DNA from 2 places in the Streptomyces sp. NPDC028711 genome. Region 2 is predicted to be linked to the other one. Evidence: riboswitches for the same ligand, from Rfam matches in the RefSeq annotation. Region 2 holds a riboswitch; the other holds the start of a gene.
What was found. A riboswitch is a leader RNA that binds a small molecule or an ion and turns the genes downstream of it on or off. The one in region 2 is predicted to bind cyclic di-AMP.
Positions count from the first base shown of each region.

Region 1: it holds a riboswitch for cyclic di-AMP, as region 2 does, so the genes downstream of both, ACZ4VK_RS27800 (M23 family metallopeptidase) here and ACZ4VK_RS11215 (M23 family metallopeptidase) in region 2, are expected to answer to the same signal.

Region 1 covers NZ_JBVHUJ010000010.1:135,800-141,618, forward strand. Annotated here, with positions in the region: gene ACZ4VK_RS27785 (DNA gyrase/topoisomerase IV subunit A) at 1-1,333, opposite strand, end outside; gene ACZ4VK_RS27790 (M16 family metallopeptidase) at 1,515-2,873, shown strand; gene ACZ4VK_RS27795 (M16 family metallopeptidase) at 2,870-4,267, shown strand; cyclic di-AMP (ydaO/yuaA leader) riboswitch at 4,493-4,657, shown strand; gene ACZ4VK_RS27800 (M23 family metallopeptidase) at 4,670-5,440, shown strand; gene ACZ4VK_RS27805 (GntR family transcriptional regulator) at 5,654-5,819, shown strand, end outside.
Region 2 covers NZ_JBVHUJ010000003.1:16,242-22,060, reverse strand. Annotated here, with positions in the region: gene hpnH (adenosyl-hopene transferase HpnH) at 1-327, shown strand, start outside; gene ACZ4VK_RS11235 (aspartate aminotransferase family protein) at 335-1,744, shown strand; gene ACZ4VK_RS11230 (helix-turn-helix domain-containing protein) at 1,804-2,433, shown strand; gene ACZ4VK_RS11225 (DUF6126 family protein) at 2,480-2,635, shown strand; gene ACZ4VK_RS11220 (tyrosine-protein phosphatase) at 2,645-3,466, opposite strand; cyclic di-AMP (ydaO/yuaA leader) riboswitch at 3,859-4,014, shown strand; gene ACZ4VK_RS11215 (M23 family metallopeptidase) at 4,019-5,029, shown strand; gene ACZ4VK_RS11210 (SGNH/GDSL hydrolase family protein) at 5,200-5,819, shown strand, end outside.

The DNA of each region.
Region 1 (5,819 bases), on a different contig from region 2:
TGAGGCGGCGCAGCGGGGTGTCCAGGATGTACTGCGTCTGGATCTCGCTCAGCGAGAAGCGCTCCATCAGGTGCTCCTTGGCCTGCGCGGAGTTGTCGCTCTCCCGGATGAGGCGGATCACCTCGTCGATGTCGAGCAGCGCGATGAGCAGGCCGAGCACGAGGTGGAGCCGGTCGCGCTTCTTGGTCCTGCGGAACTCGGAGCGGCGCCGGACCACCTCGAAGCGGTGGTCGAGGTAGACCTCCAGGAGCTCCTTGAGGCCGAGGGTGAGCGGCTGGCCGTCGACAAGCGCCACGTTGTTGATGCCGAAGGACTCCTCCATCGGCGTCAGCTTGTAGAGCTGCTCGAGGACCGCCTCCGGCACGAAGCCGTTCTTGATCTCGATGACCAGGCGCAGCCCGTGGTTGCGGTCGGTGAGGTCCTTGACGTCGGCGATGCCCTGGAGCTTCTTGGCGCCGACCAGGTCCTTGATCTTGGAGATGACCTTCTCGGGGCCCACCGTGAAGGGCAGCTCGGTCACGACGATGCCCTTGCGGCGCGCCGTCACCGTCTCCACGCTCGTCGTGGCACGGATCTTGAACGAGCCGCGGCCCGATTCGTACGCGTCCTTGATCCCGGAGAGGCCGACGATCCGGCCGCCGGTCGGCAGGTCGGGGCCGGGCACGAAGCGCATCAGCGTCTCGAGGTCGGCGCCCGGGTGGCGGATCAGATGACGGGCGGCGGCGATGACCTCGCCGAGGTTGTGCGGAGGCATGTTGGTCGCCATGCCGACCGCGATGCCCGACGCGCCGTTGACCAGCAGGTTCGGGTAGGCGGCGGGCAGGGCCACCGGCTCCCGCTCCTGGCCGTCGTAGTTCGGGTTGAAGTCGACCGTGTCCTCGTCGATGGACTCGGTCATGAGCAGCGCGGCCGGGGCCATCCGCGACTCGGTGTACCGCATGGCGGCCGGCGGGTCGTCGTTGCCGAGGGAGCCGAAGTTCCCGTGGCCGTCGACGAGGGGCAGGCGCATGGAGAACGGCTGCGCCATGCGCACCATCGCGTCGTAGATGGACGCGTCGCCGTGCGGGTGGAGCTTGCCCATCACCTCGCCGACGACGCGGGCGCACTTGACGAAGCCGCGGTCGGGCCGGAGCCCCATCTCGCCCATCTGGTAGACGATGCGGCGCTGGACGGGCTTCATGCCGTCCCGGGCGTCCGGGAGAGCGCGCGAGTAGATCACCGAGTACGCGTACTCGAGGAAGGAGCCCTGCATCTCGTCGACGACGTCGATGTCGAGGATTCGCTCCTCGAACGCGTCGTCCGGCGGCGGTGTCTTCGTGCTGCGGCGGGCCATCGCGGCTGCGGCTCCTTCACCAACAAGGTTGATCTGACGCGGACCATTGTGGACCGTGCCACCGACAACGCCGACCGCGACCCGGAAGAGGGACATCTCGCGGGGGCGGGAACTTCGCCAGGTGTCGGCGCGCTTGCATACAGTGGCAGGACTTTTTCACATCGCGATCGAAGGGACGTACATGCCCATGGGTCACACGGCCACGGCCGAGGCCGGCTCCGGCGGCCTGACAGCGACCGAGCACCGGTTGGCGAACGGCCTGCGCGTGGTGCTCTCGGAGGACCACCTGACCCCGGTCGCCGCGGTCTGCCTCTGGTACGACGTCGGCTCGCGCCACGAGGTTCCGGGCCGCACGGGCCTCGCCCACCTCTTCGAGCACCTGATGTTCCAGGGCTCGAAGCAGGTCCACGGCAACGGGCACTTCGAGCTCGTGCAGGGCGCGGGCGGCTCGCTCAACGGCACGACGAGCTTCGAGCGCACCAACTACTTCGAGACCATGCCCACGCACCAGCTGGAGCTCGCGCTCTGGCTGGAGGCCGACCGCATGGGCTCGCTGCTCGCCGCCCTGGACGACGAGTCCATGGAGAACCAGCGGGACGTCGTCAAGAACGAGCGCCGTCAGCGCTACGACAACGTGCCGTACGGCACGGCCTTCGAGAAGCTGACCGCCCTCGCCTACCCGGCGGGCCACCCCTACCACCACACGCCGATCGGCTCCATGGCCGACCTGGACGCGGCCACCCTCGAGGACGCGCGGAACTTCTTCCGCACGTACTACGCGCCGAACAACGCGGTGCTCTCGGTCGTCGGCGACATCGACCCGGAGCAGACCCTCGCCTGGGTCGAGAAGTACTTCGGCTCCATCCCCGGCCACGACGGCAAGCCCGCACCGCGCCCCGGCGACCTGCCCGAGGTCATCGGCGAGCAGCTCCGCGAGGTCGTCGAGGAGGAGGTCCCGGCCCGCGCGCTGATGGCCGCCTACCGGCTGCCGCACGACGGCACGCGTGAGTGCGACGCCGCCGACCTGGCCCTGACGGTGCTCGGCGGCGGAGAGTCCTCCCGGCTGCACAACCGTCTGGTCCGCCGCGACCGTACGGCCGTCGCCGCCGGCTTCGGCCTGCTGCGGCTCGCCGGCGCGCCCTCGCTCGGCTGGCTGGACGTGAAGACCTCCGGAGGCGTCGAGGTCCCGCAGATCGAGGCGGCCGTCGACGAGGAGCTCGCCCGCTTCGCCGCCGAAGGCCCCACGCCCGAGGAGATGGAGCGCGCGCAGGCCCAGTTGGAGCGCGAGTGGCTCGACCGCCTCGGCACCGTCGCGGGCCGCGCCGACGAACTGTGCCGGTACGCCGTGCTGTTCGGCGACCCGCAGCTCGCCCTCACGGCCGTCGACCGGGTCCTGGACATCACCGCCGACGAGGTGCGGGAGGCCGCCGCGGCCAGACTGCGCCCGGACAACCGCGCGGTGCTCGTCTACGAGCCCCTGGCGACCGAGCAGAGCGACGACGCCGACGGCGACGCACACGAAGAGGGAGCGGACCAGTGACCGACGCCGCCGTGTCTTTGACGAGCATGGACTTCCACCCGCAGCCGGCGCCCGGTGCCGCCAGGCCCTGGGCCTTCCCCGCCCCGGACCGCGGCAAGCTGGACAACGGCCTGACGCTGCTGACCTGCCACCGTCCCGGCCAGCAGGTCGTGGCCGTGGAGCTCTTCCTGCCGGCGCCGCTGGACGCCGAGCCCGCCGGTCTCGACGGCGTCGCCACCATCATGGCCCGCGCGCTCACCGAGGGCACGGACCGGCGGAGCGCCGAGGAGTTCGCGGCCGAGCTCGAGCGCTGCGGCGCCACGCTCGACGCGCACGCCGACCACCCGGGCGTACGGGTCTCCCTTGAGGTGCCCGTCTCCCGGCTGCCCAAGGCGCTCGGGCTGCTCTCCGAGGCCCTGATCGCCCCGGCGTTCCTGGAGACCGAGGTCGAGCGCCTGGTGCAGAACCGGCTCGACGAGATCCCGCACGAGTCGGCCAACCCGTCCCGTCGCGCCGCCAAGCAGCTCTCCAAGGAGCTCTTCCCGGACGGGTCGCGGATGTCCCGGCCGCGCCAGGGCACCGAGGAGACCGTCGCGGCGATCGACGCGGCCGCGGTCCGCGCCTTCTACGAGGCGTACGTCCGGCCCGCCACCGCCACCGCCGTGGTCGTCGGCGACCTGACCGGCGTCGACCTGGACAAGGTGCTCGCCGAGACACTGGGCGCCTGGACCGGGGAGCCGGCCGAGCCGCTCCCGATGCCGCCGATCAACGCCGACGACACCGGACGGGTCGTCATCGTGGACCGGCCCGGCGCCGTCCAGACGCAGCTCCTGATCGGCCGGATCGGTGCCGACCGGCACGACCGCGTCTGGCCGGCCCAGGTCCTCGGCACGTACTGCCTCGGCGGCACCCTCACCTCGCGGCTCGACCGGGTCCTGCGCGAGGAGAAGGGCTACACCTACGGGGTGCGGGCTTTCGGGCAGGTGCTCCGCTCCGACGGTCAGGGGAACGGCGCTTCGATGCTCGCCATCAGCGGTTCCATCGACACCCCGAACACCGGCCCGGCCCTTGAGGACCTGTGGAAGGTGCTGCGCACGCTGGCGGCCGAGGGCCTCACGGACGCCGAGCGGGAGACCGCGGTGCAGAACCTGGTGGGTGTCGCGCCGCTCAAGTACGAGACGGCCGCCTCCGTCGCCGGGACGCTCGCCGACCAGGTCGAGCAGCACCTCCCGGACGACTACCAGGCCCAGTTGTACGCGCGGCTCGCCGAGACCGGCACGGTCGAGGCGACCGCCGCCGTGGTCAACGCCTTCCCGGTGGACCGGCTCGTCACCGTCCTCGTGGGCGACGCGGCGCAGATCGCGGAGCCGGTGCGCGCGCTCGGCATCGGTGAAGTCACCGTCGTGACCGGCTGATTCCGGCTCTCGACCGACTGTTTCCGGCCGCCCGGCGGCCGGAGCGGAGGACCCCGACGGCATACCGCGTCGGGGTCCTCCGCTTTGTCCGTATTGATATTAAGCATGATCGTATGCCCTGTGGCATGTCTTACAAACTGGCGGGTCCGGTTGGTGATCGCCAGGCGATCCGCATAGCGTCGGTGCGTCTGTTCGGCAGTTGCACCCGCCGCACCCGCGGCATCCGGACAGTCATCGCCGAGTCCCCGTCAGGCGCGAGCCTGGGGAGCCGGGGACCCACACGTAGTCCCTGGGGTGAATCGGGCGCCTTCGTCTCGACGGAGGGGCTCGTAGGAGACCTTCCTGCTCCGAACCCGTCAGCTAACCCGGTAGGCGAGAGGGAAGGAAAGGACCAGCCCCTACATGGCGTTCACCCGTGCCACCGGGAAGCATCGTGGACCGAGCCGGATGGCGCGCCGCAGCGTGGGCATCGCCGGCGCCGCGACGCTCGCCACCACCGGCGTCATCGGAACACTCGCCTCTCCGGCGCTCGCCGCCGAGTCGGACAACCGCTCTCCCGAGGACACCGGTCTCACCAAGGTGATCACCGAGGACTCCCTCGTGGACCGGATCAGCGCCCAGGCCGCCGCCCAGGAGGAGGAGGCCTTCGAGGCCGCCGCCAAGGCGAAGGCCGAGGCCGAGGCGAAGCGCAAGGCCGAGGCCCGCGCCAAGGAGATCCGCGAGGCCGAGGAGCGCGCCGCCCGTGAGGCCGAGCGCCGCCGCCTGAACTCCTTCCAGCTCCCCGTCGCCGGTTCGTACGTCTCCACCGGCTACCAGACCGGTGGCTCCCTCTGGTCCTCCGGCAGCCACTCCGGCGTCGACTTCCACGCCTCCTACGGCAGCAGCGTCGTCTCCGTCGGCTCCGGCACCGTCGTCGAGGCCGGCTGGGGCGGCGCGTACGGCAACAACATCGTCATCCGGATGAACGACGGCACGTACACCCAGTACGGTCACCTCTCCTCCATCGACGTCTACGTCGGGCAGAGCGTCGAGCCGGGCCAGCAGATAGGCATCTCCGGCTCGACCGGCAACTCGACCGGTCCGCACCTCCACTTCGAGGCGCGTACGACCGCCGACTACGGCTCCGACATCAACCCGGTGTCCTACCTCCGCGCCCGCGGCGTCAACGTCTGACGCCCGGCGCGCACCACGGGGGCCCACCCGTCCCGCCCCCGTATCGCGTCGCAAAAGCCCCGGCTCATGCTGAGCCGGGGCTTTTCGTCGGTCAAAAGGCATCCATATTCCGCTGAGGCATCGGAAATTCCGGCGCGCTGCAATAGAGTCGCACATCGGGCGCAGAACAGGCGCCGAAGAATTGTCTCGCGCAGACCAAGGCGGAGGTCGGACATGCGCATTCCCGCGCACTCGGTATGCACGGCGATCCGGGACGACATCGTCTCCGGCGTCTTCGAGCGGGGCAGCCGGCTGACCGAGGAGCAGCTCGCCCGCCGGTACGGGGTCTCCCGGGTCCCGGTCCGCGAGGCCCTGCGCACCCTGGAGTCCGAGGGCTTCG
Region 2 (5,819 bases):
CGCCGCTGGCGGCTCAACCACTCGCCGCTCTTCCTGGACTTCCTGGAAGGAAAGGCGGACTTCCCCTGCACCGCCTGGGCCATTCCGAACTACTCGCTCTTCGGCTGGCAGCGCCCCTGCTATCTGATGAGCGACGGATACGTCCCCACGTACCGCGAACTCATCGAGGACACCGACTGGGACAAGTACGGCCGCGGCAAGGACCCGCGCTGCGCCAACTGCATGGCGCACTGCGGGTACGAGCCCACCGCCGTCCTCGCCACCATGGGCTCCCTCAAGGAGTCCCTGCGCGCGATCCGGGAGACCGTCTCAGGGAACAACGGGTGAGTGCCTCATGAAAGGTGAGGACGAGCGTCTCGTGAAGGGTGAGTTCGACCTGCGGGCGCTGCTCGCCGAGCGCGGCGGCGAGCGGTACGAGCTGCACGCCAGGTACCTCAACCACCAGCTGCCGCGCATGCTCCACACCATCGGCTTCGACAAGGTGTACGAGCGGGCCGAGGGCGCCCACTTCTGGGACGCCGACGGGGTCGACCACCTCGACATGCTCGCCGGCTTCGGCGTCATGGGCCTCGGGCGGCACCACCCCGTCGTCCGCAAGGCCCTCCACGACGTCCTCGACGCTCAGCTCGCCGACCTCACCCGCTTCGACTGCCAGCCGCTCCCCGGACTCCTCGCGGAACGGCTCCTCGCCCACAGCCCCCACCTCGACCGGGTCTTCTTCGGCAACAGCGGCACGGAGGCCGTGGAGACCGCCCTGAAGTTCGCCCGGTACGCCACCGGGCGGCCCAGGGTCCTCTACTGCTCCCACGCCTTCCACGGCCTGACCACCGGCTCCCTCTCCGTCAACGGGGAGACGGGCTTCCGGGACGGCTTCGCCCCGCTCCTGCCCGACACGGCGATCGGGCTCGGCGACCTCGACGCCCTGGAGCGGGAGCTGCGCAGGGGCGACGTGGCCGCCTTCGTGGTCGAGCCCATCCAGGGCAAGGGCGTCCACGAGGCGCCGCCGGGCTTCCTCCGCGCCGCCCAGGAGCTGCTCCACCGGCACGGAGCCCTGCTGATCGCCGACGAGGTGCAGACCGGCCTCGGCAGGACCGGCGACTTCTACGCGTACCAGCACGAGGAGGGCGTCGAACCGGACCTGGTGTGCGTCGCCAAGGCGCTCTCCGGCGGCTATGTGCCGGTCGGCGCCACCCTCGGCAAGGACTGGATCTTCAAGAAGGTCTACTCGTCGATGGACCGGGTGCTCGTCCACTCGGCGAGCTTCGGGTCGAACGCCCAGGCCATGACCGCCGGGCTCGCCGTCCTCTCGGTCATGGAGAACGAGGGGACGGTGGCGCACGCCCGCCGGATCGGCGACCTGCTGTCCGGCCGACTGAAGGAGCTGGTGCCCCGGTACGAGCTCCTCCACGAGATCCGCGGGCGCGGGCTCATGATCGGGATCGAGTTCGGCCGGCCGTCCTCGCTCGGCCTGCGCGGGCGCTGGACGATGCTCCAGGCGGCCCGCAAGGGCCTCTTCGCCCAGATGGTCGTCGTCCCGCTCCTCCAGCGGCACCGGATCCTCACCCAGGTCTCGGGTGACCATCTGGAGGTGATCAAGCTGATCCCGCCGCTCATCATCGACGAGGCGGACGTGGACCGGTTCGTCACCGCCTTCACGGCGGTCATGGACGACGCCCACGGCGGCGGCGGGCTCATGTGGGACTTCGGCAGGACACTGGTCAAGCAGGCGGTCGCGCAGCGCTGAGCATTTGCCTGTGAGGCAAGAAACTTGCCTCACAGGCACGATGCTGGCGGAATGGACGCATGGACCACGTCCCCGGGGAGACCTCCCCGGACCCCGTCGCCCCGGGCGTCCTGCCGGACGTCGCCCCGCAGCTGCGGGCCCTGCGCCGCCGCCGGGGGCTCACCCTGGAGGCCGCCGCCCGGCGGGCCGGCCTCTCGCCGGCCCACCTCTCGCGCCTGGAGACCGGCAACCGGCAGCCCTCGCTGCCGATGCTGCTCGCCCTCGCCCGTATCTACGGTACGACGGTCTCCGAGCTCCTCGGCGAGGCGCCGCCCGAGCGTGACCCCGTCGTCCGGGCCGGCCGCTCCGAACCCGTCGAGGCCGACGGCTGGATCTACCGCCAGGCGGGCGGCGCCGGGCGGGCCCTGCAGTGCCTGCGGGTCCACGTGCCGTACGCGACCCGTTCCGACATCGTGCGCGTCCACCCGGGGGAGGAGTGGATCCACGTCCTGGAGGGCCGGGTGCGGCTGGCGCTCGGCGAGGCCGTCCACGTCCTCGACCCCGGGGACAGCGCGCACTTCGACTCGCTCACCCCGCACCGGATCGGCGCCGCCACCGCCGGCGGGGCGGAGCTGCTGTTCGTCCACACCCTGATGCAGAGTCCCGCGGCCGAGCTGTGCCTCGGCGACGGGACTCCGCACCGGCGGTGAGTCCCGCGACGCTCCGTTCCTCCGAACCTTCTCCGAAAGGGTCGACATGTCCGACAAGTCACGACCGGTCACCGGCGAAGAGCGCGGGGAGGGCAAGTTCCCCAAGGGCCTTGTCCTCCGGCTCTTCGCCTATCTGGTCGCCGGCCACCTCTTCGCCGGCTTCCTCTATCTGCTCTTCATGTTGGGCGGGCAGAACCAGTAGCCGGCGGGGCTACGCCTCCGTGAGCAGGCGCTCCTTCAGCCGCTCGCGGGTCTCCGGCGACAGCTTCAGGCCCTGCGTGAGGTAGCCGTCCACCGAGCCCCAGGTCACCTCGATCGTCTCGAAGGCGCCCCGCAGATACTCCACCCGCGCGTCGAAGAGGGGGCTGAGGAGTTCCATCACCTCGGGCGACATGGCGTCCGGAGCGGTGGAGCCGCGGCGCACCTTGTAGCGGCGGTGCGGCTCGTTCGACTTCACGTAGTCGGCCTCGATCGCCTCCCGCTCGACCCCGACGGCGAGCAGGGTGATCGCGATGGAGAGCCCCGCGCGGTCCTTGCCCGCCGCGCAGTGCATCAGGGCGGGGAGGCTGTCCTCCGCCATGGAGTGCAGGATCCGGCTGTGCTCGGCGGTCCGCTCGATCACCATCTTCCGGTACGAGTCGGACATACGGGCGGCGGCCTTGCCGTCGCCGAGGATCTCCCTCAGCTGCTCGAGGTCGCCGTCGCGGACCAGCTTCCAGAACTCCTTGCCGTCCGCCGGATCGTTGAGGGGTATGTTCACGTTCCGTACGCCGGGCAGCTCCACGTCCGGGCCCTCGATCTTCCGGTCGGCCAGGTTCCGGAAGTCGAAGACGGTGTGCAGGCCCAGCGAGTCGAGGAAGGCGGCGTCCGTCCCCGTCGCGTGGGCGAGGTGGCCGCTGCGGAAGAGGCGGCCGGGGCGCACGGCCCGCCCGTCCGTCGTCGGCAGGCCGCCCACGTCCCGGAAGTTGCGGACCTCGGCCAGCTCGGGTTCGTTCAGCTCGATGGGCGGGACCTGCGGCAGCTGCTGCGTCACGGATGCTCCTGGTGGTCGACGTTCGGATGCCCGACGCGGAATGGGTTCCAGGGGCAATCATCCAGCCGGGACGGTGATGGCGCAGCCCCCTGGACGGGAATGGGCGATCTGTCCGTATTGAGGCCTTGCGTATAACGCGCCCTGTTTACAGGTGAGATGAGCCTTCGTGCGTGAGCAGGGTCATAGAAGTGACGGATCGTGGCCGAAGGCGGGATGCAATTCCCCAGCGCAAAAAGGGAATCGAAGGGCCGTCATCCACAGAGGGTGACCGGAATTCCGGGTCGAGGACGGGGCGGGGAAAGCCGGTGGAAATCAGTGGCTTGTTGATGCCGACCCGCTCGTCTAGCGTCACCGTCAATCCGGTCGGACCGCCGAATCCTGCCACCGTCCGGAATTCCCACTCATCCCATGCGTGGCAGGAGCGGGGGACCCAGGAAGTACGCCGGTCCCGCGACGCAGGACGGCTTGGGGTGAAGCCGCGTGAGAACGCGGCCGGGCATCTCCAGTCCGAACCCGACAGCTCACCTCGCAGGCGCCGGAGAGGAATTCGCCATGCCCGCGACGGGTAAGCACCGCCGTACCAAGTCCAGCCGCCTCACCCGCGGAATCGCCGCCGCCGGCACCGGAGGCGCCGTCGTCGCCCTCCCGTTCCTCGGAGCCACCGGGGCCCACGCCGCCGAGCAGGCGGCCCCGGCCGCCGCCCCCGCCAAGGCCGTCACCGCCGCCGCCCAGGTGAAGGCCGCCGCCGTCCAGGCCGCGCCGACCGCCACGAAGGCCGCACCGAAGACGTACTCCGTCGTCCGGGGCGACTACCTGTCGAAGATCGCCTCCGAGCACCACCTCGCGGGCGGCTGGCAGAAGCTCTACGCCGACAACCGCCAGGTCGTCGGCGAGGACCCCTCGCTCATCCTGCCCGGCATGAAGCTCACGCTCGGCGCCAAGAACACCGCGAAGCCCGCCGCCCCGAAGAGCGCCGCGCCCAAGGCCGCCGCCCCCAAGAGCAGCCAGAAGGCCTCCGCCGCGCCCTCCGCGAAGAACGGCGACACCCCGCGCGCCTCCCGTGGCGCCGAGCGCTCCTCCGCCCCGGCCGCGCAGACCTCGGACACCGCCCCCGCGCAGTCCACGGGCTCCTCCGCCTCCGGCGCCTCGACCTCCGCGTCCGGCTGGGTCGCCCCGGTCGGCGGCGGCGTCTCCACCCCGTACCGCGCCTCCGGCTCCATGTGGTCCTCCGGCTACCACACCGGTGCCGACTTCATCGCCTCCTCCGGCACCTCCGTCCGCGCCGTCGGCGCCGGCACGGTCGTCTCGGCCGGCTGGAGCGGCTCGTACGGCAACGAGGTCGTCATCCAGCACGCCGACGGCAACTACTCCCAGTACGCCCACCTCTCCTCCCTCTCCGTCTCGTCCGGCCAGACGGTCACCGGCGGCCAGCAGATCGGTCTCTCCGGTTCCACCGGCAACTCCACCGGCCCGCACCTGCACTTCGAGATCCGCACGTCGCCGAGCTACGGCTCCGACATCGACCCGCTGGGCTACCTGCGCCAGCACGGCGTCTCCATCTGAACCCGACGCCCGTCAACTCCCGTGTGGCCCGGCACTCCTGTGCCGGGCCACCGGCGTGTACACCGCTCTATTCCGGCTTGGCACATTCTTTATCGGTGGCATATGTCACGCACCGTCAACCCCTCCTTACGGTCGCGTAGGTCACATCCGAAAGGGAAGGATGTGTTCCCGTGGCAGACGATTCGAGATCAAGAGACAAGAACGCATTCGGGTCGTACGCGGCGATCGGTGACAGCTTCACCGAGGGCGTCGGAGACCCCGGGCCCGACGGGACGTACGTCGGCTGGGCGGACCGCTTCGCGGTCCTGCTCGCCGACCAGCTGCCGGAGCACGACGCCTTCCGCTACGCCAACCTGGCCGTACGCGGGCGCCTCCTCGACCAGATCGTGGCGGAACAGGTCCCCCGGGCGAAGGAACTCGCCCCCGACCTGGTGACCTTCTGCGCCGGCGGCAACGACATCATCCGCCCCGGCACGGACCCCGACGACGTGGCCGAGCGCTTCGAGCGCGCCGTCGCCGAACTGACCTCCGCCGTCGGCACGGTGATGGTGACCACCGGCTTCGACACCCGTGACGTGCCCGTGCTCCGGCACCTGCGCGGCAAGATCGCCACCTACACCGCCCACGTCCGGGCCATCGCGGACCGCTACGACTGCCCGGTCCTCGACCTGTGGTCCCTGAAGTCCGTCCAGGACCGGCGCGCCTGGGACGACGACCGGCTGCACCTCTCGCCCGAGGGACACACCCGGGTCGCCCTGCGCGCCGCCCAGGTCCTCGGCCTGCCGGTACC